2 regions of the Priestia sp. 40 genome follow, and region 2 is predicted to be linked to the other one. Evidence: riboswitches for the same ligand, from Rfam matches in the RefSeq annotation. Region 2 holds a riboswitch; the other holds the start of a gene.

Region 1 (15,650 bases), on a different contig from region 2:
TTTGATTAAACTGAGCAACCATGGGGTCATCTTCAACAATTAATACTTTAATCAACTTGATCTCTCCTTGTTTCGTACGGAATATCAATATAGAATGTGGTACCGCTATTTATAAATGAGTCAATGACGATTTGGCCACCTAGTTCATCAATCGTTTGCTTCACTAAATGCAGCCCAAACCCTCTGCTCGTTCCTTTTGTAGAAAAGCCTTTCTTGAAAATCTGATTCATTGTATCGGAAGGAATGCCGCAGCCTGTATCCGTGACTTGAATTGTAAGTTTATTGTTTTTATACACAAGCATAACAGACACTTTTTTAGAGGCTTGATGACAAACTGAATCAATTGCATTATCAATTAAATTTCCAATAATGGTAATGAGATGATGAGTAACATGTGGATCTGAAGGTTCTGGAATAACTTCATCAGCGGAAAAAGTCAATTCTACGCTTTCTTCTCTAGCATAACTCATTTTGCCCATCAGAAAACCTGCCAACGCATGATCTTTAATAGATTTAGTCACTGAACTAGATTCATCGACACGGTGATTAACAAGCTGATGAATATACGTTTTTAGCTCATCATAATAATTCATCTGCACCATTCCTAAAATCACATGAAGTTTATTCATAAATTCATGCGATTGTGCTCGAAGCGCTTCCACATACATTTTAACACCTGTTAGCTGTTCTGCTAAGATATTAACTTCTGTTTTATCCCGAAACGTAGAAAGTGCCCCTACAATCTCTTCGTTTACCACTAGCGGTACCCTATTAACCACAATGGCTACTCCATTTATGACTTGCTCTTCATCGTAATGAGATTCCCCCGTAGACAAAACGTCGTCCAACCTGGAGGTGGGCATATATTCTCGAATAGACAAACCGATTGGCTCTGATGCTAATCCCGCTTTAACAAATAAGCGGCGTGCAGAACGATTAGCAAGTGTAATATTACCTTCTTTATCAACAGCTATCACTCCTTCACGAACCGACTGCAGCATGGTGCTTCTCTCTTCTAGAATTTTAGCAATTTCAGAAGGTTCCAAGCCAAATAAAATTTTCTTTATGTAATTCGCTAATAAAATAGCACCAAGAACGCCTACAAGTAAACCAATTAATGAACCTAAAACAATTCGACGATGCCCATCTCTAATTGCTTCATTTACATTATTTAAAGAAATCCCCACAGCTACTGCACCAATTTGTTGATTTTTTTCATTATAAATAGGTGCAAAAGCGCGCAGAGATTTATCAAGCGTTCCTTTTGATACAGATACATAAGATTTCCCGTGCAATGATTTTTGCTCATCGCCTCCGGCAAACCTCTTTCCTATCTTTTTAGGATCTGGGTGAGATTGGCGAATTCCATTCATATCCATAACAACGATAAACAAGACGCTTGATTTTTCACGAATTCGTTTAGTAAATTCTTGAATTGACTGAGGTGTTTTTGTCTCTAGTCCTTCTTTCACGTTCGTTGATTCTGAAATAATCGTAGCAATAGTCCGAGCTTTTTCAGCCTGTTGATCTCGAATATTTTTTCCAATTGAACTGCTAACTAATAAATCCGTTAACAATAGCGATAGAATCACCACCATGCATACAAGCAGCACCGTGATGCTTCGCAGCCCCATTCTTCCGTGTTTCACATTCTTCCCTCGCTTCCCTGCTTTTCTTGTTTATAGCACAAGAAAAAGATCTTATCTAGAGTCAGATAAGATCTTCGCTTATTTAATTTCATTTTTACTGAGTTGATTAACATTTATACAGGAAGGTTAACAATCTACTTTATAGTTTAGGTCCTTTTCGATATTTGAACCATCCCATTTTATAAAAGGCAAAGACCATTACGCCTACAAGCCCAATCATAATGCCAAGTACAATAAAATAATTATATTTCCCCGTCAGTTCCGGCATATATGAAAAGTTCATGCCATAGAGACCAGCAATAAACGTCAACGGTAAGAAAATAGCTGACATAAGCGTTAGCGTAAACATGATTGAATTCATACGATCCGAGTTAATGGACATAAAGCTTTCTCGAATATCATTTGACAAATCCCTGCTTGCTTGCATAATTTCAATCATATTTAATAGGTGGTCATAAATATCATTAAAATAGCGAACCTGCTCTTTTGCTTTTAACGCATTCGTTGACATAATACGATACATTAAATCTCTCATGGGGTTTAAAATGCGGCGCATTCGTGACAAATCACTTCGGATGTCATAAAGCTGCCTCATTAATTCATCCATAGGTTCGTCTTTTGCATTGTCTTCAATGTCGTCTATGTGATCTTCAAATTTATAAAGCACAGGGAAGTATTCGTCAACGGTATGATCTAAGAGTTCATACATGATATCCCATGTTCCATCTTCGGTAGCCTCAGGATCTTTTTTGATAAGCTCCCACACCCTAGCCACGCTCGTTAGCTTATCCATATGATAAGTGACTAAAAAGTTATCTCCTACAAACGCAGATACTTCTAAGTGCTCAAGCTCTTCTTTATGAAGTGCATAATAGACTAAAAAATAATGCTCATCATACAACTCAAATTTAGCCCGCTGACCTTGATTCAAACAGTCCTCAACTGCTAAAGGATGAAAATTAAATTGTTCAAGCTGCTTTTTTTCTTCCTCGGTGGGATTGTAAAAATCAACCCAATACCATTGAAAGTCATGGCTTGAACGAATCTCATTCATTTCTATTTCTTTAATAGCTCCTTCTTTGGTTTTAGCTACAATTTTAATCATAAGATAACCTCTGTCTTTTTTGATACTATTCTCTGCACATACCCTTTTTACCATTTTGTTAAACTTTTTTCTTTTAATGTACGCCTTTTCTTGTCTATACATACGATGATGGTGACAACAAGAGAACAAAACGGTGAGGAGGTATATCCATATGCATGAATTTTACTCCCGGCATGAAGAATATTGGGAAGATGATACAAGACTAGACCAACAGCTTTTAAGAGATATAAACAAAGCTGTAAACGATGAGTTTTCCGCTATTCACTACTATACACGCTTAGCAGAGCTGGCTCCTAATAATCAGTTTCAACAAGCTATATTAGGTATTCGGCAGGATGAAATTAAACACTTTGACTGGTTTTCTAAAGCCTATTATGATTTATCAGGCAGCTACCCACAGATTTCATTAAACATAAAATTGCCAAATACTTTTCAAGAAGGGGTCTCTGAATCCATTAAAGATGAAGTAGAAACCGTTCCATTTTATCAATCAATCGCTAGAAAAATCACAAATGCTCGAATTCAAAGCCGCATTGTTCGAGCTGCGAACGATGAACAGCGCCACGGTCAAATTTTTCGAACCATTCAGTCCCACTTCTCATACTAAATAATACGCTTGCAGTCGCAAGCGTATTATTTAGTATGGTTTTATTATTATCTCTTACTTTGTAGCATTAAATTCTTCTTTGATTTTTTGGAGCAACGTTTGATTTGTTAATACGTCATACCCTGTTAATGCCATTGTTTGTGCCCCGAGTATCATTGCTTCTCTTCCTTGCTCACTTAAAGCTGCTTCTCTAAATTCGTGCGTATGACAAACAAAATAATCATCACAAATTTGAATATACGGATGAATAGCCGGAACAACCTGACTTACATTCCCCATATCTAAAGATCCATGATCGCCTTGGTCTTCTGTAATGCTTTGTTCGCTCACGCCTAATGAGATGAGATTATTTGTATAGACATCGGATAATGTTTGATTCGTTCGCATATCATCATAAGAAAACTCATAGTTTGAGATTTTTAATTTTGTTCCCGTAGCTAAAGCAGCACCATGTGCACATGCCTTCACCTTATCTGTTACTTCATCTACATATGCACGAGTTGAAGCCCGGACATAAAATTGTGCTACTGCATAATCCGGTACAACGTTGGCAGCCTTGCCACCCTCTGTAATGACTCCATGAATACGGACATCCGGCTTCACATGCTGGCGAAGCGCATTAATGCTGTTGAACGTTTGTAATACGCCGTCTAACGCGTTGATTCCTTCATGAGGAGCAGCAGCTGCGTGCGCGGATTTTCCGAAGAACTCAAACTGAATGGCATCCATCGCAAGAGAACGCCCACTTTTTTGGTGGCAGTAATAAGGATGTACCATCATAGCTACGTCTAAATGATTAAAAATGCCTTGCTCGGCCATCGTTACTTTACCGCCTCGTGTTTCCTCTGCAGGCGTTCCGTATACGTATACTTTACCGCCTGTTTCTGCAACTGCTTTACTAAGACCAATACCAGCTGCAATGGACATAGTTCCGATTAAGTTATGTCCGCATGCATGTCCAAGATCCGGCAAAGCATCGTACTCAGCCATAAACCCAATCGATGGACCTGGCTTTTGACTGTCATAAACAGCAGTAAAAGCAGTTGGCAAGTCACATGTACCAATTTCAACTGTGAACCCTTGTTCTTTTAAAATATCCGTTAATGCTTTACACGCTTTGAATTCTTCGTGACCAAGCTCAGGGTTTTGCCCAATATATTTGCTTACATCGTAAAATGTATCCTGTAATTTATTAATTGTTTCATTTATCAATTGTTTCATTAGTTGTACTCCTCTTTTAAATATTTAAACAAATTATAGTATATTTATTCGTTTTTTAAAAGCTAGTTTTTAAGACGTGTTTTCCTATCACCTTAATATGCCTTATAATTAAACTACTAACTGTTTTAAAGAAGGTATGCATAATGATTAACGTAAAAAAATTTAATTTTTTAGGCGGTCGTATTATTAAAACAGGCATTGCCGTTTTTTTAACTGCGCTCATTTGTCAGTCGATTGGCTGGCCTTATATGCTGGCTGTTATTACAGCTATTGTTACGATTGAACCAACCGCTGCCGATTCTATTAAAAAAGCGTTTATACGCTTTCCTGCTTCAGCAATCGGAGCTGCTTTTGCCATGCTTTATACATTTCTTCTCGGCGTGACGCCGCTTACCTACATGCTTGTTGCCGTTTCTACTATTATATCCTGTTCTAAATTGCGTTTGCATGCAGGAACACTCGTTGCCACGCTAACAGGAGTGGCTATGCTGACGATTGTGCACGACCATTACTTTATATCGCTTTTAATTCGCCTAGCGACCACCAGTATTGGACTGCTTATTTCTTCACTTGTAAATATCATCGTTCTTCCTCCTAATTATACACCGATTATTACGAGGAAAATTCAAAATCTCTCAAAACAAATGAGCAGCGTCCTACAGCAAAGAGGAGTTGAACTTTCTCAAGTACACGCTTGTCATAAACAAACAAAACTTCAATTCCAACTGCTTTCTGCTGAAATTGAAAAAATTGAGACACTTTGTGAGTATCAGCGAAAAGAATGGAAGTTTCATCATTTCACTCGTACAGCTATGAGAAAGTTCCACTATGAATATAAGAAACTTTCTCTTATGAGGCAGCTTGTCTATCATATTGGTAATTTAATTTATTTGCCTGCTCATCAGCTGCAAAGTGCAGAACATCAAGTGATATGGGATACTTTCACTTCCTTTCATAACGTCTTACAAAATGAACAATATAAAAGCTCTTTTCAGCATCAAACGCTTATTTTAACTTTAAAACAAAGGTTTTGGGCACATAAACACGAAGAAAATACAGTAGATCAGCCTTTTTCAACAGAAACAACAATGCTGTACGAACTGCTTGCCATTCATCACCTGCTTGAAGAACTACACCGTATTCATTGTTTGAAGGATCGATATAACTTAAATAACTCATCTGTCTCACTTTCTTCATAAAAAAATCCTCACATACGTGAGGATTTTTTTGTTTACGAAACTTGTGACTCATCTTTCTTATATTCTTTCTCCCAATAGTCTGCATTTTTAATTCCTAGCTTAACAGGATCAAAAACAGGGTCTAGCCCCTGTTTTTTCTGAGTTTCATAGTCTTTTAATGCAACTAACGCAGGCTTAGCTAAAATTAAGATAGCAATTAAATTTAGCCATACCATGATACCAAGCCCCACATCACCTAGCGCCCAAGCTAGTGATGCTTGTTTAACTGACCCGTAGAACGTAGCTCCTAGAAGGACAAGCTTTAATGCAAACATAGCCCACTTTCCGTTCTTTCCGCGAGTTAGATAAGCAATATTTGTTTCGGCGATGTAATAATAAGCCATAATCGTTGTAAATGCGAAGAAAAATAGAGCAACTGCCACGAAACCAGCCCCAAATCCAGGTAACACTGTTTCAATAGCAGCTTGTGTAAATCCAGGTCCTGCTTCTACACCCGGTAAATTCGAAATAATAAATGAACCGCCTGGTCCTTCCGTATTGTACATGCCTGTGAATAAAATCATAAAAGCCGTTGCTGAACAAACGAACAGGGTGTCAATATAAACCGAAAAAGCTTGTACAAGTCCTTGTTTCGCCGGATGCGAAACTTCTGCTGCAGCTGCTGCGTGCGCCCCTGTTCCTTGTCCTGCTTCATTTGAATAAATGCCCCGCTTCACTCCCCAAGAAACAGCTAAACCAACAATTCCTCCAAAAGCAGAATCTAATGCAAAAGCACTTTTAAAAATAAGAGCGATAACTCCCGGCAACTCGGAAATGTTCATGGCAATAATGATAAGAGCTAAAATAATATACCCAAGTGCCATAAAAGGTACAACGAATTGTGCCACCCCTGCAATACGCTTAACGCCTCCAAAGATAATAAAAGCAAGAATAATAACTAATCCTACTGCTGTAACCGTTGGACTAACGCCAAATGCGTTGTCGATGCCAAGCGCGATGGAGTTAGACTGAACGCCCGGCATTAGGATACTCATCGCAACAAGTGCTGCAATAGCAAATAAAATGCCATACCATTTCATACCTGTTCCTTTTTCAATATAGTACGCTGGACCACCTCGATATTGGCCATCTTGTTTAACTTTATAAATTTGAGCAAGTGTTGATTCGATGAATGCACTAGAAGCACCAATAAAAGCAACTGCCCACATCCAAAATACAGCTCCTGGACCTCCAAAAGCGATAGCTGTTGCCACTCCAGCAATGTTTCCTGTTCCGACTCGTCCCGACAGCGCTAAAGACAGGGCTTGGAAGGAAGAAACTCCTGCTTCTGAGCTTTTACCCTGAAACATAAGCATAACCATGTCTTTTAAGTGTCTTACCTGCAAAAACCTCGTTAAAATTGAGAAAAACAGGCCGATCGCAAGACACCCATAAATAACAGGTGTGCTCCATAGCACATTATTCAAACTCGTTACAAATTGCTCCAAACGATAACCCCCTTATTTTTTTAATTCAGACTATTTTAAATTATAAGTTAAATTATAAATTTTAACAATAAAACTCTAAATTAAAACTTTTTTTTAGTTAAAATACACAAAAAAACTTATAAAATCCTCAAAAACATCCAACAATGAACCGTTTACATTCCTTAATTCTCGCTTTCAAAAGAGAGATATCTGCACCTTTCTTATCAGGAACACATAGGCTATAGGAGTTATTTTCTATTAGAAGGTGTGAAAAACAATGATGAGAATAGAGCCTTTATTTTATCGTCCTTTAGCTCTAGACCTTCTTTATGCGTGCGTCTTAGCTTATAAGCAATACGCACAGGGAGGCACATTTGATGTACCTGAAGGCTACCGGCTTATTAAATCGTTTAAAGCTTCTGCCGTAGGGGTTCAAGAATGGTTTGGTTTTATTTTAGAATCTGATGACTCTATCGTAATTGCCTTTCGAGGAACTCAATCTGAGGCAGATTGGATTGCTGATGCTCGCATTAAGCAGCGCCCTTATCCATACAATCAACAAGCCGGTCTCGTCCACGAAGGTTTTTTAGCCGTTTACGAATCATGCCGTGATGAAATTTTTGAAACGTATCAGTCCCTTACCCCAAAGCCACTTTATATAACGGGGCATAGCCTAGGTGGTGCACTCGCTGCTCTTCATGCCTTAGATGTCGCCACAAACGCATCTTTTCCAGAGGTTACAATGTACAACTACGGAGCTCCTCGAGTAGGTGATCCTCAATTCGTTCAAACATACACAAATCTTGTTTCAAATAGCCGCTGCTTTGTTAACACGACGGATACGGTTCCTAAAATCCCTCCGAAGCGACTCTATTCCCCTTCCACCAAGCAAACAATTTATTACGATCAAGACCCTCTTCAACTCTCATTTACCATTCAAACAGGTTCTACCGTAGGGAACCATAATCCCCAAACGTACAGTGTTGGCATTTGGATGATGTCGGATTATCCTATTTTGGTCCAAAAATAAAAAACAGGCGGAATGCCTGTTTTTTTATGCACCGATTGCTGCTTTGATTTCTTCTATTTGTTCTTGATGACGCTTTTCGTGATAACCAATAAAGTCAATCCATTGCTTTAAATCCATTAACCCAAATACAGGGTGTGGAAATGATTTTTGCTTTAGCTTATCTTCACTTGCTGTTTCTTCTAACTCTGCTAAAGCCTCTCTTGATTCTGCCAGCTTACTCTTCATTTCTTCTAATGTCTGCTTTTCATTAGAAGGCGTAACTTGAGCCGGTGCATCTACTTTTCGCGAACGGTCTACCGCTAAATGAAACGGCTTATCTTCAGTGGGCTGATCTACACCGTTTTCTAACTGATCCTTTACACGTGAAACAATCATGCGCTCCATCAAATATAAATGTTCTAATACTTGCATAACGCTCCATGTATTAGATGCTGCCTGCTGATTTAATTGTTCGTATGTTAATGATTCTACACTGTTCAATACATCATTTCGAAACTGTTCATTTTTGTTCATTTTTCATCCTCCTCCAGGATTCCTCTAACTTATCCTACCAAAAAACTCTTCCATATAAAAAAGATATCCCTTTACTTAACCTTGTTTTAACTGAAATTGTTTCACGTGAAAAAATCATATTTTCTATTTGACATTGGTTAACCAGGGTGTTATATTTAGATTTCTGGCTTTTCTTTAAGAGCTAGACATAGTGAAAGTAACTTGAGAGGATGTATCGTACAATGCAAGGTAAAAATACTGGCATTCGACACATGTCTTTGAACAAAACTTATTCACACTGGATCGGCTTCGGAGCCGTAAGGATGCAAGAGAGGTAGGGCTTGCGTCGTTTAGGTTAATCGATCATGTGGAAAAACAAACCGCGGCAATGGATGAAATCCATGCAAGCACAATCAATGCTAATTGTGCCCTAACAACAACGAAACATACAAAAACCGTAATCATGGATTTTATAAAGAAAGTAATCATTTTGTTTTTACACTTGCAAAAAGCAAGTTACTGATAAGAAACACGAACAAAAGCGAGCAGATGCATCTGCTCGCTTTTTTAATGATTATTTTTTATTTACTTTATCATTTCTTTTTTAGCGGATCTTACAAAAAAAGCCGAAACCACACTGGTTTCGGCTTTTTCTTATTGCTCTGCTAGTACATCAGCAAATGCTTTTGCATAAGGAGGAAGGTCTGGCGGACGGCGGCTTGAAATGATGTGGCCGTCGATTACGACTGCTTCATCATGCCAAATAGCTCCCGCATTTTCCATATCATCTTTGATTCCTGGCGTACTTGTTACGTTTCGGCCATCTAAGATTTTTGCAGAGATTAATACCCATCCTGCATGGCAGATTTGACCGATTGGCTTTTGCTGTTCATCCATATGACGAACCATTTCAATTACTTCAGGGTAGCGGCGCAGTTTATCCGGCGCCCAGCCTCCAGGTACTAAAATAGCGTCATATTCAGCTGGATCAACATCTTTAAAAGCATAGTCTGATACGGCTGGAACACCGTATTTCCCCACGTACGTTTCGTTTGCTTTTTCTCCAACTAAATGTACTTCTGCTCCTTCTTCTCGAAGACGCATCACTGGATACCATAGTTCTAGATCTTCAAAGTCTGCACTAACAAGCGCAATAACTCTTTTATTTTCTAAACGCATCGTAACACCTCCGCCATCAGTATAGCATGTTGGAGAATAAGATTGAAAATAAGGGACTAACTTGTACATAATTAAAGGATTTTTCAAGTGCTCTTCCGAAAACTTTTGTATGCCAAATGGTCTAATTTTATATTTTCACTTGACTGGGGACAAACATCACACTACAATGTGTAGTGTGATGTTCATAATGTTGTAAAATTATCCAAATAAGAAAGACTTTCTGATTTAATTACTACATTTCTTTTTTCGGGCTTTCACACTACATAATGTAGTGTTTTTCAAATACACTTAAAGGAGGAAGTAAAGTGAATAAAAACGTCGAAATTGGTTCACTTATTATTCGTTTAGTATTAGGTTTTACATTTTTAGTACACGGCTTTCAAAAATGGCAAGGCGGGATTGAAAATACAGTAGGGTTCTTCGATAGCTTAGGAATCCCTGGTTTCATGGCATATATTGTTGCAACAATTGAACTTGTAGGTGGTATTCTTATTATCCTTGGTTTAGCAACAAGAGTCATAGGTGCTTTATTTATAGCAGTAATGCTCGGCGCTATTTTCACAGCCAAGCTTAAAAGCGGATTTGTTGGCGGATTTGAGTTTGATATCGCTTTAATTGCAATGTCTGCTCACCTATTTCTTGCAGGAAGCCAGTTCCTTGCTCTTGATAAAGTGGTATTTAAAAAGAAGAAACTGCTTTTTCTCTTCAAGAAGAAAGCAGTAAATAAAAAAGAAAGCTTATACTCTCCCAATATAAGCTTTCAGGTTAGTCCCGCCGTTTGAGGCGGGCTTTTTTTATATTTGAAGCAGTAAATTCGCAAATAAAGAAGAGCGCTCGGACAACGTATCAATTTGAATATGTTCATATTCCGCATGTATTCCTTTTCCGCATGCTCCTAATCCATCCAACGTGGGAACACCAATGGCCGCTGTAAAATTGCCATCACTTCCGCCGCCAACAGCCGCTTCTTCTAATTTCATACCCAGTTTGGCCGCAATTGACTGAGCGCATTCAAATAACTCTTCCGTTTGTTTAGACTTCACCATCGGAGGACGGTTCATGCCTCCCGTTACTTCGAGCTTTATCCCTTTTAAGATGGGTGTTAAGTTCAAAATAATATCCGTCATACGTTTCGCTTCTTCTTCTGTAGAAACACGTAAATCTACGTGTGCTTCTGCATATTCCGGCACTACATTTGTACCGCTGCCTCCTGTAAATGTTCCAACGTTCACCGTTGTACCTTTTTCATAATCTGTTAAGCCCTGCAAGAAAATCACTTGGCGCGCAAGCTCTTCAATCGCATTGATTCCTTCTTTGTGGTGATTACCCGCGTGTGCTGCTCGTCCCCATACTTTTACGGTGAAAATTCCCGCTCCTTTGCGCGACGTTTTTAACGCACCTGAACCCGCCACAGCCGGTTCCGCTACTAGCACTGCTTCACTTCTTTGTGCTTCTTCTTCAATGTATTTTTTAGAAGAAATTGACCCAATCTCTTCATCCGAATTGCAGAAAAACACAATTTTTTTATCGAGCGATAAGCCAAGCTCTTGAATCGCTTTAATCGCCCATATAGATTGCACAATGCCGCCTTTCATGTCTAAAATTCCCGGACCGTACAGCTTGTTTCCCTCTGTTCTTAGACTCAGCCTTCCCTTTTCCCATACCGTGTCAAAGTGACCGATAATTAAAAGCTGCTTTTCTCCTTCTCCAATCGTAAATTTCAAATGGTTTCCTACTTCTTTTTCTTCTATAATTTCGTACCCTACCCCTAAACGCTTTTGAAACAGCTCCGTTAAATACATTCCACACTGATCTACTAACTCTTTACTGTAGGACGGTGATTCTTTTTTCACAAATCCAACTAAATCTTCAAGCATCTCTTGTTCGTGTTCTTTTAAATAACTAAATACACTTTGTTCTACCATTACCTGACTCAAATCAATTCCTCCTCCAAACAACCCCTGCTGCTTGCATTAAATGCTTTTATTTATCGTACGTATAACTATGTTCTACGTTTCACATAACGACCTTAAATTATCCTTAATTATAATGGTTTTCAGACAATTTTCCATCATTTAAATACAGATAATACTTTAACTTATTCATAACAGACCGAAAATAGCCATAAACTTCAACAAATTCATACAAAAAAGCTTCAATCTTCAACAGATTAAAGCTTTCGTTTGACTAATTGACATTTATTTTAATATTTTTCCCTTTTGACTTCACACTCACAAAAACAAACATAGACACTAAAAAAATAAACAGAATAACGCCAACCATTTCAAAGTTTACTTCGGCCCATGGGTTAAAGAAAGTGAATGCTAAATAGAGTGACACACCATACGCGAGGACAACAATAACCCAGCCCATCAAGCGGGAAGCAGATCGCCCAAACTTACTCGATTCATTCACCATTTTATGTACAATCAGTGAATCGATTGTATCTGTCAGCATCATACCAAACATAAATACTAGTCCTAATAAAAGCGGCGTATACTTGCCTGCGTTCCCTACAGCTAGAGACCACACGGCCGTTTGACTGACCGTTTCGGCTGCTAAAGCGAACAACGCTCCTACAAGAATAATTAAAAAAGGATTCGTTGTTCCTTTTGCGATTTTCGGAATAAACTTCCCTTTTAACCCGCTCAGCTCAAACTCTTCCTCTTTATTTTTGGTTCGAAGCAAATGATATGTGTTTAATGTCCCGATTAGAAAGAGGGAGATAATGGATACCCAGGATGCAAAATGATCGAAATACGATGGAAACGTAAAATTCTTCATCACCACGCCAAGCACCCCGGCCGTGACGGCCACCATTCCTCCGTGACCTAGTGAAAACAGCGTGCCGACCCACGGGGCAAAACGGCTCCCCATTCGCCAATTATATCGGGTCTGGCCATCAATAAAAGCTAAGTGATCTGCATCCAATCCGTGCCTGATTCCTAATAAAAAGACAAGTAAAAAAACTGATAAACCTTCCATTTCCTACACTCCTTTTTTTAAAATAAAACATAAAAAAGCCTCAATTCTATAGAAATTGAGGATGTGTCGGCATATGAAAATAAACAGCAATTGCTCACTGCGTACCTTGATACACCGCCTCTTTCCTAGAAGAGTCAAGTGTACAGAATAGGTAGGTCTCCTGGCTTGAGATCATCATTTTCTACCGCCTTCCCCGTTTTGAGTGACGATAAGATAGAAAACTCCCTGCTTACAGTGGCTGGACCGCTCGAGATTTGCACTCGATTCCCTGTTACCTCTTACGCTATGTAAGAGCACCTAAACTGTGCGAATGATTCATTTTCTTCCTCATTATACTAGTACCGCTTACAAATGAATAGAGAAAATTCAAATAAAAAAGCCCTGCTAAGCTTTACATGCTTAGCAGGGCTTTTTAAAGCAATTAAATTACTTCTACCGTTACGTCTACGTTACCGCTGATTGCTTTTGAATACGGGCAGTATGAGTGAGCTAGGTCTACATATTTTTTCGCTGTTTCTAAATCTAAGCCTTCGATATGAGCTTCAAGCGCTACAGCAATTTTTACTCCTTGATCAGCTTTATCTGGAAGCAGCTGAACAGTAGCTTTTACTTCACTGCTTTTGATTTCTACGTTATGTTTTTTCAACATAAATTCTAACGCACTGTTGAAACAAGCACTGTATCCAGCTGCAAATAGCTGCTCTGGGTTTGTTGCTGTTGTTGCTTCTCCACCAAGTGCTGGAGGTGTTGCAACATCTAAATTAAAGATATTATCTAAAGAATGAACTTCTCCTGTTCTTCCACCTGTGTTAACGACTGTTGTTTCATATAAAGCTTTCATGTATAAATCTCTCCTCTTTTTTAGTAATTTTATTAAAAGTTTTTTATTTATCGTTTCTGTAATTTAATTGTACAAAATTTAATTTTAAAAAACAAGTATTAAATGCATTAAAAATTTCCCAATAAAAAAAGCCGCGTATTTGCGGCTTTTTCTTAATAATATTGAGACTGCCCGTCATAAGCTGATTTTCGAAAAATAGACAGATTGGTAATAGCTCTCATAATTTTGGTATTAAAAATAACATAATGAATAAACAACGCGAGCACGCAGCCTAGAATAGCTCCTGTTAACACATCGAATGGATAGTGAACGCCAACCCATACGCGTGAAAATGCAATGAGTGCACCCATTACAACCCACATGCGCCCTGAACGTTTGAAATGTAGCCAAATGGTAAAAGTGATAACTAATGCAGACGTAGCATGATCGCTTGGAAATGAAGAATTCGCGGCGTGATCAATAAGCTGATTCACGTGGTGAGAGATAAATGGACGATCTCGATAAGCAAATAAACTAATCACTTTATTGATAATGACTCCTGTGGCACAAGCACATAAAGCTTGGAATGCTACAACACGGCTGCCGTTTTTATTAATAAGTAAAAACAAGCCGAGTAAAACAATAAGTACATACTGGGCATAATCTGCAAAGAATACCATCAGCGAATCTACAAACTTCACATGCGAGGCGTACTGATTCACCGCATGGAAAATGGTATAGTCTACTGAATTAATAGCTGATAACATAATCGAAATCCTTTCTTATTTTTAAATGTCATTAGCTATCTTATCAGTTTCTGAAGAAAATGAACATGTTTTTGTCAGAAGCTTCCTAACTGGTATTTATAAATAACGTAGTCAGGCTGAGTGGTAAGCCAACAGATTTTTGCCCATTAACTTACCTGCGAATGATCCACGATGTTTTTTTGCAAAAAGATTTCTTCTAAAGAAGGCTCTTCTACGTGAATTTGATAAATATCGATGCCGCATTGAATCAATTCGCGAATAATCAGAGGGATATTTCTCTCTTTTTGAAGCATCACTTTTGTGTACGTGTGATGGTATTCCACGTCCGGACTCACCGTACGGAAAAACTGTTGAATATATTCTTTATGACTGCTTGGGTAAGGATCATGTTTAATCATCACCGTTTTTTTCGCTTGGTATTGAAAACGCAGTTCTTCCATTGTCCCTTCTACTAAAATAACACCATTTTTCATAATCGCTACACGTGTACAAATCTTCTCAACTTCATTTAAATTATGAGACGTCATAAAAATTGTCTTGCCCTGATTTTGAAGTTCTCTTATTAATTCATGAATGTGGAGAGCAGATTCAATATCTACTCCAGAAGTTGGTTCATCTAAAAAGATAAGATCTGGGTCTGTTACAATCGCTTGAGCAATTCCTAACTTCTTTTTCATTCCAAATGAAAACTTTCCAACTTTCTGATGGTCATGTCCTTCTAATCCTACTTTCTTCAGTACATTACTACAGTGTTCTTTAGAAAAACGATGTCCGTTTATCTTTAAAAAATAGCGCAAATGATTGAGTGCCGTCATCTCATCATAAAAGGTAGCATAGTCAGGAAGCACACCTATTTTCTTCTGAAGCTCTAAATCAATATCACTCTGTCCCAGCAGCGTAAATTCTCCTGCTGAAGGGAATGAAACGCCGGTAAGCATATTAATAAATGTAGACTTCCCTGCTCCGTTCCTCCCTAAAAATCCGTAAATTTCTCCTTGTGGGACTTGCAAATTAATACTATTAACAATTGTTTTAGATCCACACTTTTTAGTTAATTTACTTGTTTCAATAGCATACATATTATACTTCTCTCCTTTTAAAACTCCAAAGTGCCGTACATAAACAGAGTG
Region 2 (15,650 bases):
AAAGGCCTTCAATTATATATATCACTGATGTTATTCATCATTGCCATTTTTGAAATGCATCAAGTTGTCAGTTCACTTTGCGTTATTTCCATTATGGCTCTACCAAAAGTTATTGACGAATTAGCTTAAATGTGAATGATAAATGATAAAATCCATGATCACAATGATCATGGATTTTATTACGTTTTGAGTAATTTTTCAGAGATGCGAAGAGCTTCTTCTATGCCAAATTTACGCACTAAACTGATGGCTTCCTTTATTTCTCTCTTTTTCAAATCATGAGTCGGATTTAAATTTAACAACACTTGAATAACAACTAAATCCCGCATCGTAAACATCATATTCTTTTTCATATCTCGCTGAAATGTATACTGCTCTTTTAAGAGCCGGTCACTTATTGCTAACACTTTCGACTCCGGAAGATGCAGCTGCGCTCCTGCTTCTTGACAAGACCACAATTTTTTCACTCGATCTTCAGCATTCATATTTGCGACTCGTGCATATGTAATATCGCTGTTTTCTTGGCGAATCTCTATCTCTTTTAACGTTGGCTTTAGCACCGTTTTTCGCTTGGAGACTTTTTTCTTATCAACTTCTGTATCCCTGAGGACTCTGCCGTGAACGGTGTAAATGTCGTATTCATTTTTTCTTTTTACATCTTGTTTATTGTATTTTGGAAAATAACCATTTACAAGCATCGTTCTCAACATATCTAATTCTTTTTTTAATCCATGAACTTCAATATATCCAACAGCATAAATTTCTTTATGAAATTTTTTTGTGTTGCTAACACCTTTTCCTGCAACGTGAGCTCTTACTCTTTCTGATAGAGAGCCCGTCGTGGTTCCGATATACAAAAGTCTGCCGGGTTTATCAAAGAAAAAATAAATGCCAGGAGCGGAAGGCAATTGTCCCATTTCTGCTGTACTTAGCAGCTTTTGCAGTACCTGCATGACTGCTAAATCAATTTTTGCTGTCATTATTTTTTATAACCTTTTAACATTTCTTCATATACTTTTAGATGCGTATGTACAGTTTGAAGAAGCGGTACGTGTATAGACGATTTTTCAGCTAACTTCAGCAAATATCCTTGAAGGTGGTCTCCTTCAATTTGAGAGCTTTTTTCCATGTCACGCTGCATCGATGACTTCATGTCATACGTCATTTTGTCCATCGTATTCATATGCTGTTCAATAATTCCTTCAGCTAATGGTGCATCGTAGGCCATCATAATATTTTCCACTTCTTTAAAAAGTTCTTGCACAAATTGACGCCCGCCTTTTGCTGCTAAAACTGGGCCAACAGGGGCACGCATAAGAGTAGTCATGCCTGACATAACCGTAATAAACAAATACTTATGCCACATATCCTGTTCAATATATGAACTTTTCACAAACGAAGCCTTTGTACCACTGAACGCTTGCTCAATCAGTTGTAATCGTTCTGTGTCCTTCTGCTTAAATTCACCAAATACAAGTCTGTGAGCAGGACTCGTCTGGACGACATCTCCATCTTGGTTTAAAGTAGTTTCAATAAAGCACAGCCCTCCAATGACTTTCTCTTCCCCAAAAGCTTCCTGCAATGGAGCGACGTGAGCCATACCGTTTAACAAAGGTATTACAACGGTCTGATTCCCTACAAAAGGACGAACATCTTCAATTGCTTGTGTAAGATGATAAGCCTTCGTTGTGAACAAAATAACATCATAAGGTCCTTTCACCTCAGATTTTGTAATAGCTTGTACAGGTGAAGTGAAGTCACCGTGTGCACTTTTAATCACAAGTCCGTTTTGTTCCAGCTCTTTTTTTCTGCGCTCTCTGACAAGGAAAGTAACATCTTCCCCTTTTTCCACAAGCCTGCCTCCAAAATAACCGCCAACGCCGCCTGCGCCTAAAACTAATATTCGCATAACTTTTGCTCCCCTTTTCTTTTTCTTTTATTGTAGCACAGCTAGTTTGAAATTTTATAATATTCTTATTTCATTGTATTTTGAGTTTTCTACAAAAGATAGCCATAGCGCTTTTAAAGTTGTTATAATGAATACAAAAAAGCATAAAAATTTACGTTTAGACATTTATACCCTCTTGGATATACTATTTACCAACCCGCAATCGGAAAAATTCCGATTTAAACAATGTTATTTACATAGGAGAGACTGAAATGAAAACAGAAATCTACATTTTATCTGGATTTTTAGGCAGCGGAAAAACAACGTTGCTTAAACAGCTGCTTCAGCAAGAAAAAGATCGTAATCGCAATATTGCTGTTGTGATGAATGAGCTTGGCCAAGTTTCGATTGACTCAAATGAAGTAGAAGAAGACACGCCGTTAAAAGAATTGCTAAACGGCTGCGTATGCTGTACGATTCAAGGTCAATTTGAAACGCAGCTTCATTCACTTTTACAGGAGAACACATTGGATGCTATCTATATAGAAACAACGGGAGTTGCCCATCCGATTGAAGTATTAGATGCTTGTATGTCTCCTCTTTTTGCGCATCAAGTTACGATTAAAAGTATTATCACCACACTGGACGCAACAAGATGGAAAGAACGTGGTTCCTTAAGCATTCAACTTCAAAAACTTCTTCAAGAACAAGTAAAACATGGGGATGTAATTTTATTAAATAAAACGGACATGCTGTCTGAGTCAGAAAAGTCTTCCCTGCTTTTTGAGATTCAATCCATTAACGCTAGTGCCAGGACATTATTAACGACATTTTCCCGCGTGAAGCTTGATGTAATTCAAAAAGCTCAGCTGTCTCAAAAACAGCCGCACCATAAGGCTCATGTTGAAGATCATCTTCATTTGAAAACATTTGTATATGAGTTTACAAAAAAAGTGGATCTTGAATTATTTGAAAATTGGCTGCGCCAAATGCCAGATACCATTTATCGCATTAAAGGTTATATGCGCTTTACTCATTCGAACGATACGTATTCGTTTCAATATTCATACGGCATGCCTCTATATATGAAAGAAATGATGAAGCTGCCCACCACTCTTGTCTTTATAGGGGAAAACCTCGATCACGCTAAGATGAAACAAGAATTATTTAATCTTGAACAGCAATCTCATTAAAAATCCCGCTCTAGGCGGGATTTTTTTTATTACTCATAAACAGGCATTTTGTACTCTGCGCAAAATTTCATATGCACGATTCCCGGCTAACTCTGTCAATTCTTCAAATTTTTCATCTCTTTTCAAATCGAGTTCAATAATTTCTTTTGCCAGCTCAATAATCTCTTCTTTTTTCAATTGTTGCACCGCCATGTAAAACGCCCTTCCCTTTTAGAATTTATGTATATTCTCACATTTATTTTCTATTCATCATTTTGAAAGCAAGTGATTAACCACAAGGCTTTATCCTGTATGGTTAACCACTTGGGATCGAGTTAATCATTAGTTTATAGGACTCTTTTCCCTATTTCATTATTTATGTCACTTTTTCTCACATAGTAATTCAAAAATATAACATATATATGTTAGAATGTATTACATGTTATAAATTTTTGTATTTTTTTCCTTTATAATAATAACATACTACTACGTACTCAGGGGTGAGGGAGATTGTCTACGAATGAAGCGTCATATCGAGATAAAAAAGTCATGTCTATTGGGATTGTAAAAGAATTAACCGGTTTATCAGAAAGGCAAATTCGCTACTATGAGAAAAGAAGCCTGCTCTTTCCGGACCGAACCAATACGGGTATCCGAAAATATTCATTTTCAGACGTCGAACGATTAATGGATATTGCCGATCGTATAGAAGAAGGAGTTCAAACGAGTGAAATACGCACAGAACTGGCTAAAAAAGATGAAGCGAGAAAAATGAAAGAAGTAAAAAACCAAATGCTTCAAGGTCAGTTGAACGCTCATTTCAAGCGGAAGCTATAAAGTATACATACGGTGACTTTTCCGTCTCCGTTTTTATTTCTTTACAGCAGACAAAAAAGCGCATATCTAAAGATATCCGCTTTTTTGTCCGTTAAGCTGAACGCCCTTTAAAGAATTTCGGCTGATGAGAGCTCATGAACTTAGTTTTAGATAAAATGAACATCACCGATCCGCCCCAAATGAACAAAAAGGCAATCATCTCCACGCTAGAAAACGGTTCGTGATACACGAATACCCCTAATAAAAGCGTCATGGTAGGAGCAATGTACTGTAAAAAACCGACCATCGATAGCGGAATAAGTGGGGCCCCTTTAGCGAAATACAATAGTGGCATAGCTGTAGCAATACCGCCTCCAATTAAAAGAGAACTCACATCAAGCGACTGAAGGGAAAAACTTGAAGATCCTTTCACTAAAAGAAAAATAAAATAAATAACTGCAATAGGTGCAACCATCATCGTTTCAATCGTTAATCCTACTTTTGCTTCTAATTGAATAGTCTTTTTTACAAGACCGTACAAACCAAAGCTAAACGCTAAGCTTAATGATACCCATGGGATATGTCCGTATGTAACTGTCATAACGATAACACCTATAGCAGCCAATCCAACAGAAGCACCCTGCCAAAAATTAAGCTTCTCTTTTAAAACGACTATACCAAGCAAAATACTAACGAGCGGATTGATGTAGTAACCTAAACTTGTTTCAATAATATGATTATGGTTAACCGCCCAAATGTAAACGAACCAGTTGATGCTGATCAGCACTGATGCCACAAATAAAATGACCGCTTGTTTCGTATTACGAAATAATAAACCAAGCGTCTTCTTTAAAGAACTCATTTGCTTTGTCACAAGCAAAAGTAAAAGCATAAAAACAAATGACCATATAACGCGGTGAGCGAGTATTTCATTCGCATTCACCTCGCCAAGAAGCTTCCAGTAAAGCGGAAAAAGCCCCCACATAACGTAAGCGCTGGCTGTATAAACAATACCTGCTCGTTTAGAATCTTGATTCATTTCTCAACCTCTTTTCTTTATCTCTCTGTCTCTTATCATTATAGATGCATTTACCTCTTTTTTATAGCTTTATTTTGCCTATCGAAATAGCTCATAAAAAAAAACGATCGCTTTTAGCTCGACCGTTTTTTATACGTTATTTTTTAGGTTGTTTAAATACTTTGGCACTGCGAATATACTCTACGTCTTGTACATTTTCTCGCGCGTTAGCAATTCGAGCCGCAGCAAAGAAATAATCGGATAAACGATTTAAATACTGAAGCACCGCCACATTAATTTTATGCTCACGCTGCACGCCAACAACAAGCCGTTCTGCACGGCGTGTAATCGTCCGGCAAATATGAAGCGTTGTCGCTGCAGGCGTGCCTCCAGGTAAAATAAAACGCTCAATGGCCGGGGCTTCTGACATATAGACATCAATGCGCTTTTCAAGTACTGATATCATGTCATTTGTTACTTTGTACGGATGATCATCTTTTGCAAATGCTAAATCACTTCCGCAGTCAAAAAGCTCATGTTGAATCGTAACTAGCTCTTCTTTTACATCTTTTAGTGTGGTGTCATCCAGCTGATAAATCGCTTGACCTACAAAGCCATTTAGCTCATCAATCGTACCGTATGCTTCCACTCTAATATCATCTTTATTTACTCTTCCTCCAATTAAGCTTGTTTGCCCTTTATCCCCTGTTTTTGTGTAAATGTTCATTGTACTTCCTCCTTCAATCGATTAGCAATTCCGTACCAAATGTGATCTACTTTCTTGGCATGTGCCGCTAAATGCTGATACGCATACCCGCATTCATCTCTCCACTGCCGCTCTGTTGGATCTAAAGGAACAATCCCTTTGCCGACTTCAGTTCCAATCACTATTAACTGTTCCCATACACCGCTGTCTCTCCACTTCTGTATTAACTTTTTAACAACAAGGTGCGGAGACTCCAGCTCGCTATGTACTAATTCCTTAACATAGTGCTCAAATCCTTCTAGCACGATGTAACTTTCTTCGAACTCAAACGCTGGCAAAACAGCGTCTTCATACAAACAATGCCATTTTATCGACTCACTGGCATAATGCTGCTTCACCCATTTTCTTTTGCCGGTAAATGCACCGCCGAATACGAAATGCATGCTCTTCTCTCCTTTGCCTGTTTGTATGTACACGTTACTGAAAAACCTTCTCCGTAAGAAAAAGAAACATCCCAAAGTGACGCTGTCTGTTTAAAATGGGATGCAAGTAAACGCAGTGGTCCGCCGTGTGAAACAATAGCAATGTGATGCAATTGCTGACTGGCCGCCAAATCGATTGCTTCTTCCCAAGCTTCCCAAATTCGGTTTGAAAAGCATGAGAAGCTTTCACCATTCGGAGGCGTATGTTCTGTCCAGTGGTCAATCCAATTTCTATATGCCCGTATGTTTTTTAAATCTTCATACGTCTTCTCTTCCCAATCTCCAAAATGCAGCTCACGCCAATTTTTACTTTTAACCACCTGAGATTTAGGAAAAACAACTGAACTTGTTTCTAGCGCTCTTTTTAAGTCACTGGAAATCACGAGCTGAGGCTCTAGAAAAAGCTCTTTTAATTCATTTTTCCCTTCTATACTTAAAGGCGGATCACTCCACCCTATATATTTTTTCTGTTGATTTTCAAGCGTCATGCCGTGACGAATACATGTGATAACCAAAGAATTATCCATAAAAACGTTTCTCCTCCTTCAATGGTTGCCCCTATAACATCTCCTGTTACGCCACCAAACTGCGAACGATAAAACCGTATCCACAGCCACAAAAAACCGGCAAAGAAAAGAATAATGAATTTATTGTCCATAAAAACAGCGAAAATAGCAACTAAGAATAGGCTCATGACGATAAATGCATAAATAGACCGTTTGGTGACTCCTTTTTGAAAATAAGCAGCAAGCCCCGTATCTTTAGCGGGCTTATCTCTCATCACTAAGAAAGCGGCTCCGATTCTTGGAAGTGTAAAGACGGTTATACATGCCCAAACCGATAAAGAAGACAGAGACGTTAATTCATAGATTGCACTAAAGCGCAGCAGAAGCAGAACAATAAGAGAAAGAATAGCAAAAGACCCAACGTGCGGATCGCTTAAAATCTGCAGTTTCTTTTCCTTTGACTGATGGGAAAAATACGCATCACTTACATCCATCCACCCGTCTACATGAAGACCACCCGTTAAGACAAGCGGCAAAAGCAAAACTAAAATACTGCTAACAATAGCAGTGATAGGTGAATAGTGAAGCAGCTGTAAAAAGCTATAAAACATTAAACCTAGTAATATGCCAATCCAAGGCAGCACAAAAAGTGAGCGTGCTGTCCTTTTTTCAGTCCATTGAACGGTTTTAGCCAGTGGTAAGATCGTAAAAAACTGAAGAGAGATTCGTAGTATGGCTATCCATTCTTTCATTTGCTTACACATTCCTTTCCTTTTTTAAAACGGGAAAGTCCCGCTTCTACACAAATAGCCACATCTGCTTTTTCTACAATATACTGATGTAATTTCCCCAACATATGCATATAGCTATATGTTGGCTCCTCTAACACACCCGCTTCAAACAGTTCATTAGATACTAGCACGACCGTCTGAGACTGCGCAAACAGCTTATCGAGCGCTTTTATCATATGATGAAAAACCTCTTGTTTGCCTTCTTTTGTTTGCCACCTTTTTTCTGTTAAAAAAAGCTCATTGGCAAGCCAGTTCGTGACACAATCCAAAAGTACAGCATCATCACTTTGAAGATTTGGAAGAATTTGTTGTAAATCTACAGACTGTTCGATCGTTACCCAAGACGTATTCGCTGCCTGGCGTTCTTTTTGGTGAAGCTGAATGCGTTTTTTCATTTCATTATCTGTTTGCCGGCTTGTGGCAATATAAACAGCGCGCTTTGTACAAAAAGTTTGAACCATATTCTCCGCTGCACGTGATTTTCCGCTTCGAACGCCTCCGCTAATAAAGATGATCATATTTCATCGAGTCCTTGTTTGATTACTTTAAGTAAATAGTCATTTTCTTCTTTCGTTTTCACAGCCAAACGGATATAGCGTCCATTTAAAAATGGGAAGTTTTCAGTATGTCGGGCTACCACACCGTGGCTTGCTAAATAGCCAAGCCATTCACGCGTTTTAATAGGAGACGGAACGCTGCAAAGATAATAGTTTGTTTGAGAAGGAGAAACCAAAAGCCCCCATTCCTTGAGTTGACTCAAGATCCGTTTTCGTTCTTGTTTAATATAATGTACGGTGTTTTTCACAAAGTCTTTTTCATCTACACATATCATCCCTACTTGCTGCGACAATCCATTTACACTCCAAGGAGGCTGCTTTTTAGACATCTCGCTGATGACTTTTTCATTTGCCAAGATATAGCCAAGCCGAAGCCCGGCAATATTAAACATCTTTGTCATCGAACGCACAATAATGATATGTTCATAATCCAGAATAAGAGAATCAAATGAAGGCTGATGTTCGACAAAATCAATAAATGCCTCATCAATCATTAAGTATGTACCATGATGAGCAGCAGCTTTTACTACTTTCATCCACTCCTCATGATTATACATAACGCCCGTTGGATTATTCGGGTGACAAATCCACAGTACTTTTATGTCCGGTAGAATACTCATAACCAATTCTATATCCCAGCTCCAGCCACTTTCTTCAACCAAAGGAACGTACGTCACTTCACATCCATAAGCTTTACTTGCCTGTTCGTATTCAACGAAAGTCGGCTGTACAATCCCTGCTTTCTCTTCTGAAAATAAAGAAGCAATAAGGAAAAACGCTTCAGCAGCGCCATTTGTAGGCAGCACTTGAGCAGCTGAAACACAATGGTGAGCTGCAAGTTTATTTTTTAGCTCTATTACTTGAGGATCAGGATAACTAAACGCTGCATCCTTGAATTCGTTCCACTTTTCGTGAAGCACAAGGGGAGCCCCTAAAGGATTTGTGTTCACGCTAAAGTCTTTTAGATGCGACAAATTCTCTGCCCCTATTGCTTTTAAAAAGACATGAGGATTAGCTCCATGTGTAGGTAATAGCACTAATAATTCCTCCTAACAAAAGATATAATAACCACGTAGCATAGACCGTCCTTTTCATAATGAAAACAGCTTGTTCAATATGACCGGCTTGCAGGGGAATGAGTGGTTCACCCATTTTTGCACGATTAGATTCTATGCCTTTATATGTATTAAGCCCGCCGAGTTGAATACCTAAAAGAGCAGCCACTGCGCTTTCCCCGTATCCGCTATTTGGACTTGGATGCTTTTTAGCATCGCGCTTAATCAAACTCGTTACATGCCAAAGAGAATATTGGCTTTTTGCTACATTGACAGCGGTCATCACCACTGCAGTTAACCGACTCGGAATATAGTTTAATACGTCATCAGTTTTTGCACTAAAATAGCCGAACAGAAAGTAGCGGTCATTTTTGTACCCAACCATCGAATCACATGTGTTAATAGCTCGGTAAAAAAAGGCTAGGGCTCCTCCTCCTATAAATGCATAAAAAAGCGGAGCTGTAATACCATCACTTGTATTTTCAGCCACGGTCTCTACCGTCGCTCTGGCAATTTCTCCTTCTGACAAACGATCTGTATCTCGTCCCACAATCATGCTTACTTCATATCTAGCTTTCTCCATATCTCCTAGCTGAAGCGGCTTTTGCACCTTATAAGCAGCTTCGCTTAAGGAACGAGTGGATATGGTAGTTGCAATTATTACGCCCTCTACTAAAACACCTAGTATAAAATGAACTCCGTACAAAGCATGGAGAAATAAGAAAGGAACAACTCCTGCGAGCACCACCATACTTATCACAAGAAGCAATCCTTTGAATCGTTTTCTTGCACCTTTATTTAATCTGGAATCCATCCAATAAATCCACTTGCCAAACCAGCGAACGGGATGCGGCCAATTTTCTGGGTCGCCTATGATTCGGTCAATGAGTAAAGCAATCGTCATGGCCGTCAGGTGTGCAATTATCGCTTGCGTAATACTCATTTCTTCACCTCTTTCCCTTAAGTGCCTGCTCTAAGCTTATTTTTACCAGCTTGGCTACCGCTTGACCTAAAGCGGTCATAGAGCCTGCATATTCATATAATGGTCCTTGCTGAGACGCTGCAACTGAGATGCTGTCTGTAGATGTTCCCGTAGCAATCGTCTTTGTAGCTGGATCTATGACACCCAGCTGTGACAGCGTTTTTGTTTTGGCTTCTGTAGCCGCAATAAAAAGCTGTAAAAACGCAGCATCCGTAAGCGTGCCTTCCACGAAAAAAAACATATTAATTGTACCGGGAGAGGAATAGAACGGGACAGCTTCGTCAGCTGTAATATCCACTGCGTTTCCTACGCCAGCCGTTATCACGGAAGCTACTCTTACTCCGTAGCCTTCATAACAGTAAATTGCTCTTTCTTTTAACCAAACGGCTGTCATCAACCCTACGATTTGCTCATGGCGAACATTTTCTTTCATCAAATATTGCTCATACTCTAAAGAAGGAGTATCTGAATAATAGTCTTTATGAACAAATCGATTGTAAAAGGTGTCCGTTTCCGTGATGCCTGTTCCTAAAACGCCTGAGCTGTATGTTTTATAAGACGTCTCGGTTTTCATGATTAAAAGCTCAGGCCGTTCTTCAATTTTAAGATGTGAAAAGGGACCAATCCCCTTTTCAATTCGAACTGGAATATGGTCCCTCTTTTTATTTATTGTACACCTCAGGGTATACTGCTTTTGCTAAGTCCTCTAAGCCATCTACAATACGAGGTCCTAAGCGGTTGATTTTGTTTTGATCAACCTTCTCGATGTTACCCTCTTTTACAGCAGTCATGCTGCTCCAAGCGGGACGCTTCATAATCTCATTTTTGTCTGCATCATACGTTGCGATAATAACGTCAGGGTTTAGCTTAACAACTTGCTCTTCAGAAAACTTAACCCAACCCTTTTCACTAGCAGCTACGTTATCAGCACCGATCATAGTAAGCATTTCGTTCATGAACGTACCTTTTCCTGTTGTATAAACCTCAGGAGCTCCTGATACCTCTATCCATACTTTTTTACGATCTTCTTTTGAAATCGTTTTTGCTTTTTTCTCAATTGAAACTACTTTTTCTTTCATGTCTTTAATTGTTTGATTAGCTTCTTTTGTTTTACCCGTTAATTTACCGATTTGCGTAATAGAATCATAAACCGTATCAAACGTTGTTGAATCTTTTACAACAAATACCGGAATACCCGCACTTTCAATTTGTTTAAATACTTCATCCGAAACGCCCATACTTGAAGCGTGTGCCAGGACTAAATCAGGATTTAAAGCGATAACTTTTTCTGCATTAACGTTCATATCTCCCACCTGCGCTTTTTTCTTTACGCTTTTAGGATAATCATCGTTGCTTGTGACACCGACTAATTCTTTTTCAAGGCCAAGGGCATATACAATCTCCGTATTACTTGGCATTAATGAAACAATTTTCTTAGGCTGTTTTTTCAACGTAATTTCTTTATCACGTGCGTCTTTTACCTTTACTGGAAACGCAGCTTGTGACGTTTGTGCTGTATCTTGCTTCGTTTTTTTATCACTGTTGCTTTGGCTGCCTGCACCGCATGCAGCAAGTACGATGACTAACAGTGCAATAATGGAATACGAAAGCCATTTTTTCATTTAAATACTCCCCCTATATATTGTTCATTGTGAATACGAAACCTCCACGTTAAAGAAAAAGCAAATGATCATGCAAAAAGCAGCGCTATCCCGTTTTTCCGCTTTGACTATGTATACTGCTCGCCGGCAGCTTCAAAATAAAAAAGCTTTACTTTCAATTGAAAGCAAAGCAGGTAACGTCAAGATAAGCAGGAAAAGAATCCGTTCACTATACTTGATATGTATGTTCATTACCCTGCTTCACCCTTCCTCGAAGGTTTCACAGCTAACAATAAGGCAGGTCTCCTGACTTACGCACAAAGCGCTTACAGTGGCGGGACCGCGCTGGTTTTTCACCAGACTTCCCTTTTCACTCAATCTTTAAATTGAGACCTTATTGCTTTACGATTATTCACTTGTCCTAGTATACCCCACTCATCGAAAAATGGAAATAGCCATTCTCATAAAAAAAGCTGCGAGAATGCTCTCGCAGCTTAGGGAATTAAAGAGTTGCTAAAAATTCACGGACCGCTTCAGGCGTTTTAGCATTTGCACTGTGCAGGTGCGCAATTTTTTCACCGTTTTTATATACAAGAAGAGACGGAATACCCATTACATTGTTTTCAGCAGAAAGTTCTTCAAACTCATCCTTGTCAATTTTAAACCATGCTTTATCTGTATTTTCGTCAACGATTTCATCAATGAACATATCCAAACGTTTGCAATCAGGACACCACGTTGTCGTAAAAATCCCAACGCTTAGTGTTTCGTTCTTAATTTGTTCGCGAAATTGTTTTTCTTCCGTAAATTGTTTCATTGTGTTACCTCCGGCATCTATTCGTTCCTTCTCACTATTCTATGGTAAGAAGTCTGACTTCATTATAAACGATTTTTTTATCGTTGTGCTAATGTTTCAGCTTATTTAGACCATAACGGTTTTAGACGTAAAAAAATGCTAGCTTAAAAAAGCTAACATTTCGAAATCGTAGAATGTTGTGTCTATTATCAGCTAAACCATTTAGGCGGCATGTTTCGGTTCCAATAAATTTTCCCTAAATCATAATGCTTTTGAAAATTATCTGCAGCTGCATGATAGTGAAAATTAAACCAGTATCCATCTTTTGGAGGATTTTCGCGCCGTACATGAAATCGTATTAAGTCCTGACCGGTTTCCCGGTCATATACATGGAAAATCTTTTCACCGTAGCCAGCAGCAGGGTGCTCGCTTATCTCGAGATTCTGAATTGACTGTTCACGTTCAGTGCCAATGTCGGTCAGCACTTCTTCAATTTTAGGTAACACTGCTTGACGAAATTCATCTTCAATGACAGGCCCAATTTTTGTTCCGAATTTTTCCACTGACTGTTTTTCAGCTGATTCCATTGCATACGTAACAAATGATGAAACGTCTTCATATTTTGGTTCTTCATATGGCAAATGAATATCTTCTATAACAGCTGTGACAGGAGTTGTTTCTCTTACATACCCTGCTTTATGTTGCTTGTCCGCTTTTGCATCATCAACGTATAAATATTCTGGTGGAGTGACAAGCCCAAATGTAAATACTGTAATAAATACAACTAGCATTCTTTTTATCCATCTAGGCATTCGTATCTTTCCTTTCTCATCTTTTCCCATATGGTCTTTTCATATCGTAAAATTCATTATCATAACTCACTAGGTATTGTAACATACTTATTAATTTTTTACCTATATTTGCTTATTCATTTATGCTGTCTACGGGCATTCGAAGACTTTTTAGTTAGCACCTTCCTTCTTCTGTTTGAGGTTGTCACACCGAGCGGAAACCTATACAAGATATTCCTTTTTTGCTGGATGCTTAAACACAAAAGTATTTTTATGTTCAAAAATATATCATACTTTTATGAACTTTAGATGAAATTCATAAAAAAAACTTCCAAAACTTTTTAATTCCTAAAAGGTTTTGGAAGTCTTTTCAATGAACGTTATCCATTTTACTTTTTTGTTTATTTTTGTATATCAATTGTCCCGTAATGAAATTTTGATGTTTTTCGTTTTTGCACGGTAAATCCGTGTTCTTCAAAACGACTGCTTTTCCAATGATCTTTGAGCACGACCTTTTGTTTGGCTACTCTTTTTGCTTCTTGTATAGCCATTGGTGTCAGCGCGGTATACAGTGCTATTGCTTTAATACCGTTAATTCCATTCGATCCATCAATTTGCTCTTGAAACATAGGGTCAAAGTAGACAACATCAAAAGAATTATCTTCACAACACGCCAAAAACGATTCAAAATTTTGATGAACCACGTTTATACGCTTCATTGCATCATTCAACTCTTGTACGTCACTTTCCCAATTTAAAAGTCCTTGTTTGACTAAATAAGCTACATAGCGGTTGCCTTCTAGTCCGACAACTTTTCCACTTTTCCCTACCGCTGCGCTCGCCATCATACTATCCGACGCAAGACCAAGTGTACAGTCAAGCACGCTCATTCCGTTTTCCAAACTAGCAGCTTCAATAAACGGATCACGTTCTCCGCGCAGCCATCTCTTCACTCTAAACATAGCGGAATTTGGATGAAAAAAAATAGGTTCTTCTTCATTTTGGACGTGCAATTCTACTCTATTTTTACCGACAACCAGCACGTCTGCAGCTTCAAGATTTTGAAGATCTGCGACAGATTTCTTCTCTCTTGTTACAAAAGGTATACTTAAATCAGCGGCTACCTGCTTGGCTTTTACAATCATCTGTTCATTTGTTCGACCAGCAGTCGTAACAATCACTTTCATAACTCCCCCCTACACTGTTTGGCTATTTACATAAAGAAAAAGGATGCCCATAGACATCCTTTTTCTTATAAAGTATATGCGATTTTTCTTTAAAAATCTATATACTAGATGTGACAAAAGCAGGACATTTTATGAACAGTGCTGCTTAAAGCCATTTAAAATGTTTTCAAAAATAACTTCTAACGGCTGACCTTCAATTTCGTGTCGAGGAATAAAATGAACGACTTCTTTTCCTTTTAAAAGCGCCATAGACGGTGATGAAGGCTCAATGTCTCCGAAATATTCACGCATTTTAGCTGTTGCTTCCTTATCTTGACCGGCAAAAACTGTTACCACTTGATTTGGTTTTTGCTCAGACTGTAAATACGCTTGCGTTGCTGCAGGACGTGCTAAACCAGCAGCACACCCACAAACTGAATTAACGACAACAAAAGTTGTTCCTTCAACATTTTCCATAAAATCAACTACGGCTTCTTCTGTTGTTAATTCTTCATAACCAGCTTGAGTTAATTCTTGACGCATTGGTTTAACTAACTGACGCATATATTCTTCATATGCCATTGACATATTAACATTCCTCCTAACAATCATTCACGCTAAAAGCATACTATAAAACCCAGGAAAAATCTAGCTACTCACCTTTCAAATCCTCATCGTTGTCCCATTCCCCTTTTCCATTTGACAAAAAAAGATTAAAACCGGGTCATATCATCTAATTTTTTTCCATAAAAATGTCGATTTTTACTATTAATATTCCATTTTTTGTACTATAGTAGTAAATAGTAGTTTAGTAGAAAGGATTTTCAAATTGAACCAACGATTTAAACCGAACCAACGATTTAAGCCAAACAAACGATTTTATGCATTCTTGTCTCTAGTGTTAGTGATCGTCGCTTCTTTGTTTTTTATTACAGAAGCCAAAGGAAGTGAATCCGCTGCATCTCAGCAAATCTTAGCATCTACTGCGTTGCCGCTGAAAGAAGCTGCATCTTCAGCACAACCTGAGAAGCTGCTTAATACACTTCACCATAATATGTATGTAGCAAATACGGTGAACGATCAAAATCAAGCTCTTACAAAGCCTGTTTACCTTACGTTTGACGATGGTCCAACGCCCGATACTCTTCATATTTTAGATGCTTTGCGACAATATAACGTAAAAGCAACTTTCTTTATGTTAAAGTATCAAATTGACGCTCACCCTGAAATTGCTAAAAAAGTAGCACAAGAAGGACATGCCATCGGCTGTCACGGCGTCTCTCATGATATTCATGTCATGTATAGTGAAGACGGCGCTGCATT

Evidence for each region. A riboswitch is a leader RNA that binds a small molecule or an ion and turns the genes downstream of it on or off. The one in region 2 is predicted to bind cobalamin.
Region 1: linked by a shared signal. The riboswitch ahead of ACO1DI_RS18075 (sodium:proton antiporter) and the one ahead of ACO1DI_RS19375 (ABC transporter substrate-binding protein) in region 2 are both predicted to bind cobalamin.

What each region holds. Positions count from the first base shown of each region.
Region 1 is NZ_JBMPZA010000015.1:611,642-627,291, forward strand. It holds gene ACO1DI_RS18015 (response regulator) at 1-55, opposite strand, end outside; gene dcuS (DcuS/MalK family sensor histidine kinase) at 48-1,634, opposite strand; gene corA (magnesium/cobalt transporter CorA) at 1,789-2,754, opposite strand; gene ACO1DI_RS18030 (ferritin-like domain-containing protein) at 2,906-3,361, shown strand; gene ACO1DI_RS18035 (M20 family metallopeptidase) at 3,416-4,582, opposite strand; gene ACO1DI_RS18040 (aromatic acid exporter family protein) at 4,726-5,781, shown strand; gene ACO1DI_RS18045 (alanine/glycine:cation symporter family protein) at 5,814-7,268, opposite strand; gene ACO1DI_RS18050 (lipase family protein) at 7,525-8,277, shown strand; gene ACO1DI_RS18055 (DinB family protein) at 8,302-8,790, opposite strand; gene ACO1DI_RS18060 (type 1 glutamine amidotransferase domain-containing protein) at 9,424-9,948, opposite strand; gene ACO1DI_RS18065 (DoxX family protein) at 10,254-10,730, shown strand; gene ACO1DI_RS18070 (M20 family metallopeptidase) at 10,743-11,906, opposite strand; gene ACO1DI_RS18075 (sodium:proton antiporter) at 12,136-12,933, opposite strand; cobalamin riboswitch at 13,067-13,249, opposite strand; gene ACO1DI_RS18080 (organic hydroperoxide resistance protein) at 13,355-13,774, opposite strand; gene ACO1DI_RS18085 (undecaprenyl-diphosphatase) at 13,927-14,520, opposite strand; gene ACO1DI_RS18090 (ABC transporter ATP-binding protein) at 14,667-15,599, opposite strand; gene ACO1DI_RS18095 (ABC transporter permease) at 15,601-15,650, opposite strand, start outside.
Region 2 is NZ_JBMPZA010000016.1:177,190-192,839, forward strand. It holds gene ACO1DI_RS19300 (hypothetical protein) at 1-129, shown strand, start outside; gene ACO1DI_RS19305 (GIY-YIG nuclease family protein) at 180-980, opposite strand; gene panE (2-dehydropantoate 2-reductase) at 980-1,909, opposite strand; gene ACO1DI_RS19315 (CobW family GTP-binding protein) at 2,161-3,081, shown strand; gene ACO1DI_RS19320 (hypothetical protein) at 3,115-3,273, opposite strand; gene ACO1DI_RS19325 (MerR family transcriptional regulator) at 3,571-3,897, shown strand; gene rarD (EamA family transporter RarD) at 3,989-4,915, opposite strand; gene ACO1DI_RS19335 (cob(I)yrinic acid a,c-diamide adenosyltransferase) at 5,052-5,621, opposite strand; gene ACO1DI_RS19340 (bifunctional adenosylcobinamide kinase/adenosylcobinamide-phosphate guanylyltransferase) at 5,618-6,043, opposite strand; gene ACO1DI_RS19345 (histidine phosphatase family protein) at 5,995-6,609, opposite strand; gene cobS (adenosylcobinamide-GDP ribazoletransferase) at 6,567-7,340, opposite strand; gene ACO1DI_RS19355 (bifunctional adenosylcobinamide kinase/adenosylcobinamide-phosphate guanylyltransferase) at 7,337-7,897, opposite strand; gene cobD (threonine-phosphate decarboxylase CobD) at 7,894-8,973, opposite strand; gene cbiB (adenosylcobinamide-phosphate synthase CbiB) at 8,948-9,934, opposite strand; gene ACO1DI_RS19370 (adenosylcobinamide amidohydrolase) at 9,939-10,547, opposite strand; gene ACO1DI_RS19375 (ABC transporter substrate-binding protein) at 10,636-11,595, opposite strand; cobalamin riboswitch at 11,854-11,986, opposite strand; gene ACO1DI_RS19380 (thioredoxin family protein) at 12,077-12,391, opposite strand; gene ACO1DI_RS19385 (YpjP family protein) at 12,580-13,182, opposite strand; gene ACO1DI_RS19390 (class I SAM-dependent methyltransferase) at 13,563-14,342, opposite strand; gene ACO1DI_RS19395 (BrxA/BrxB family bacilliredoxin) at 14,478-14,915, opposite strand; gene ACO1DI_RS19400 (polysaccharide deacetylase family protein) at 15,157-15,650, shown strand, end outside.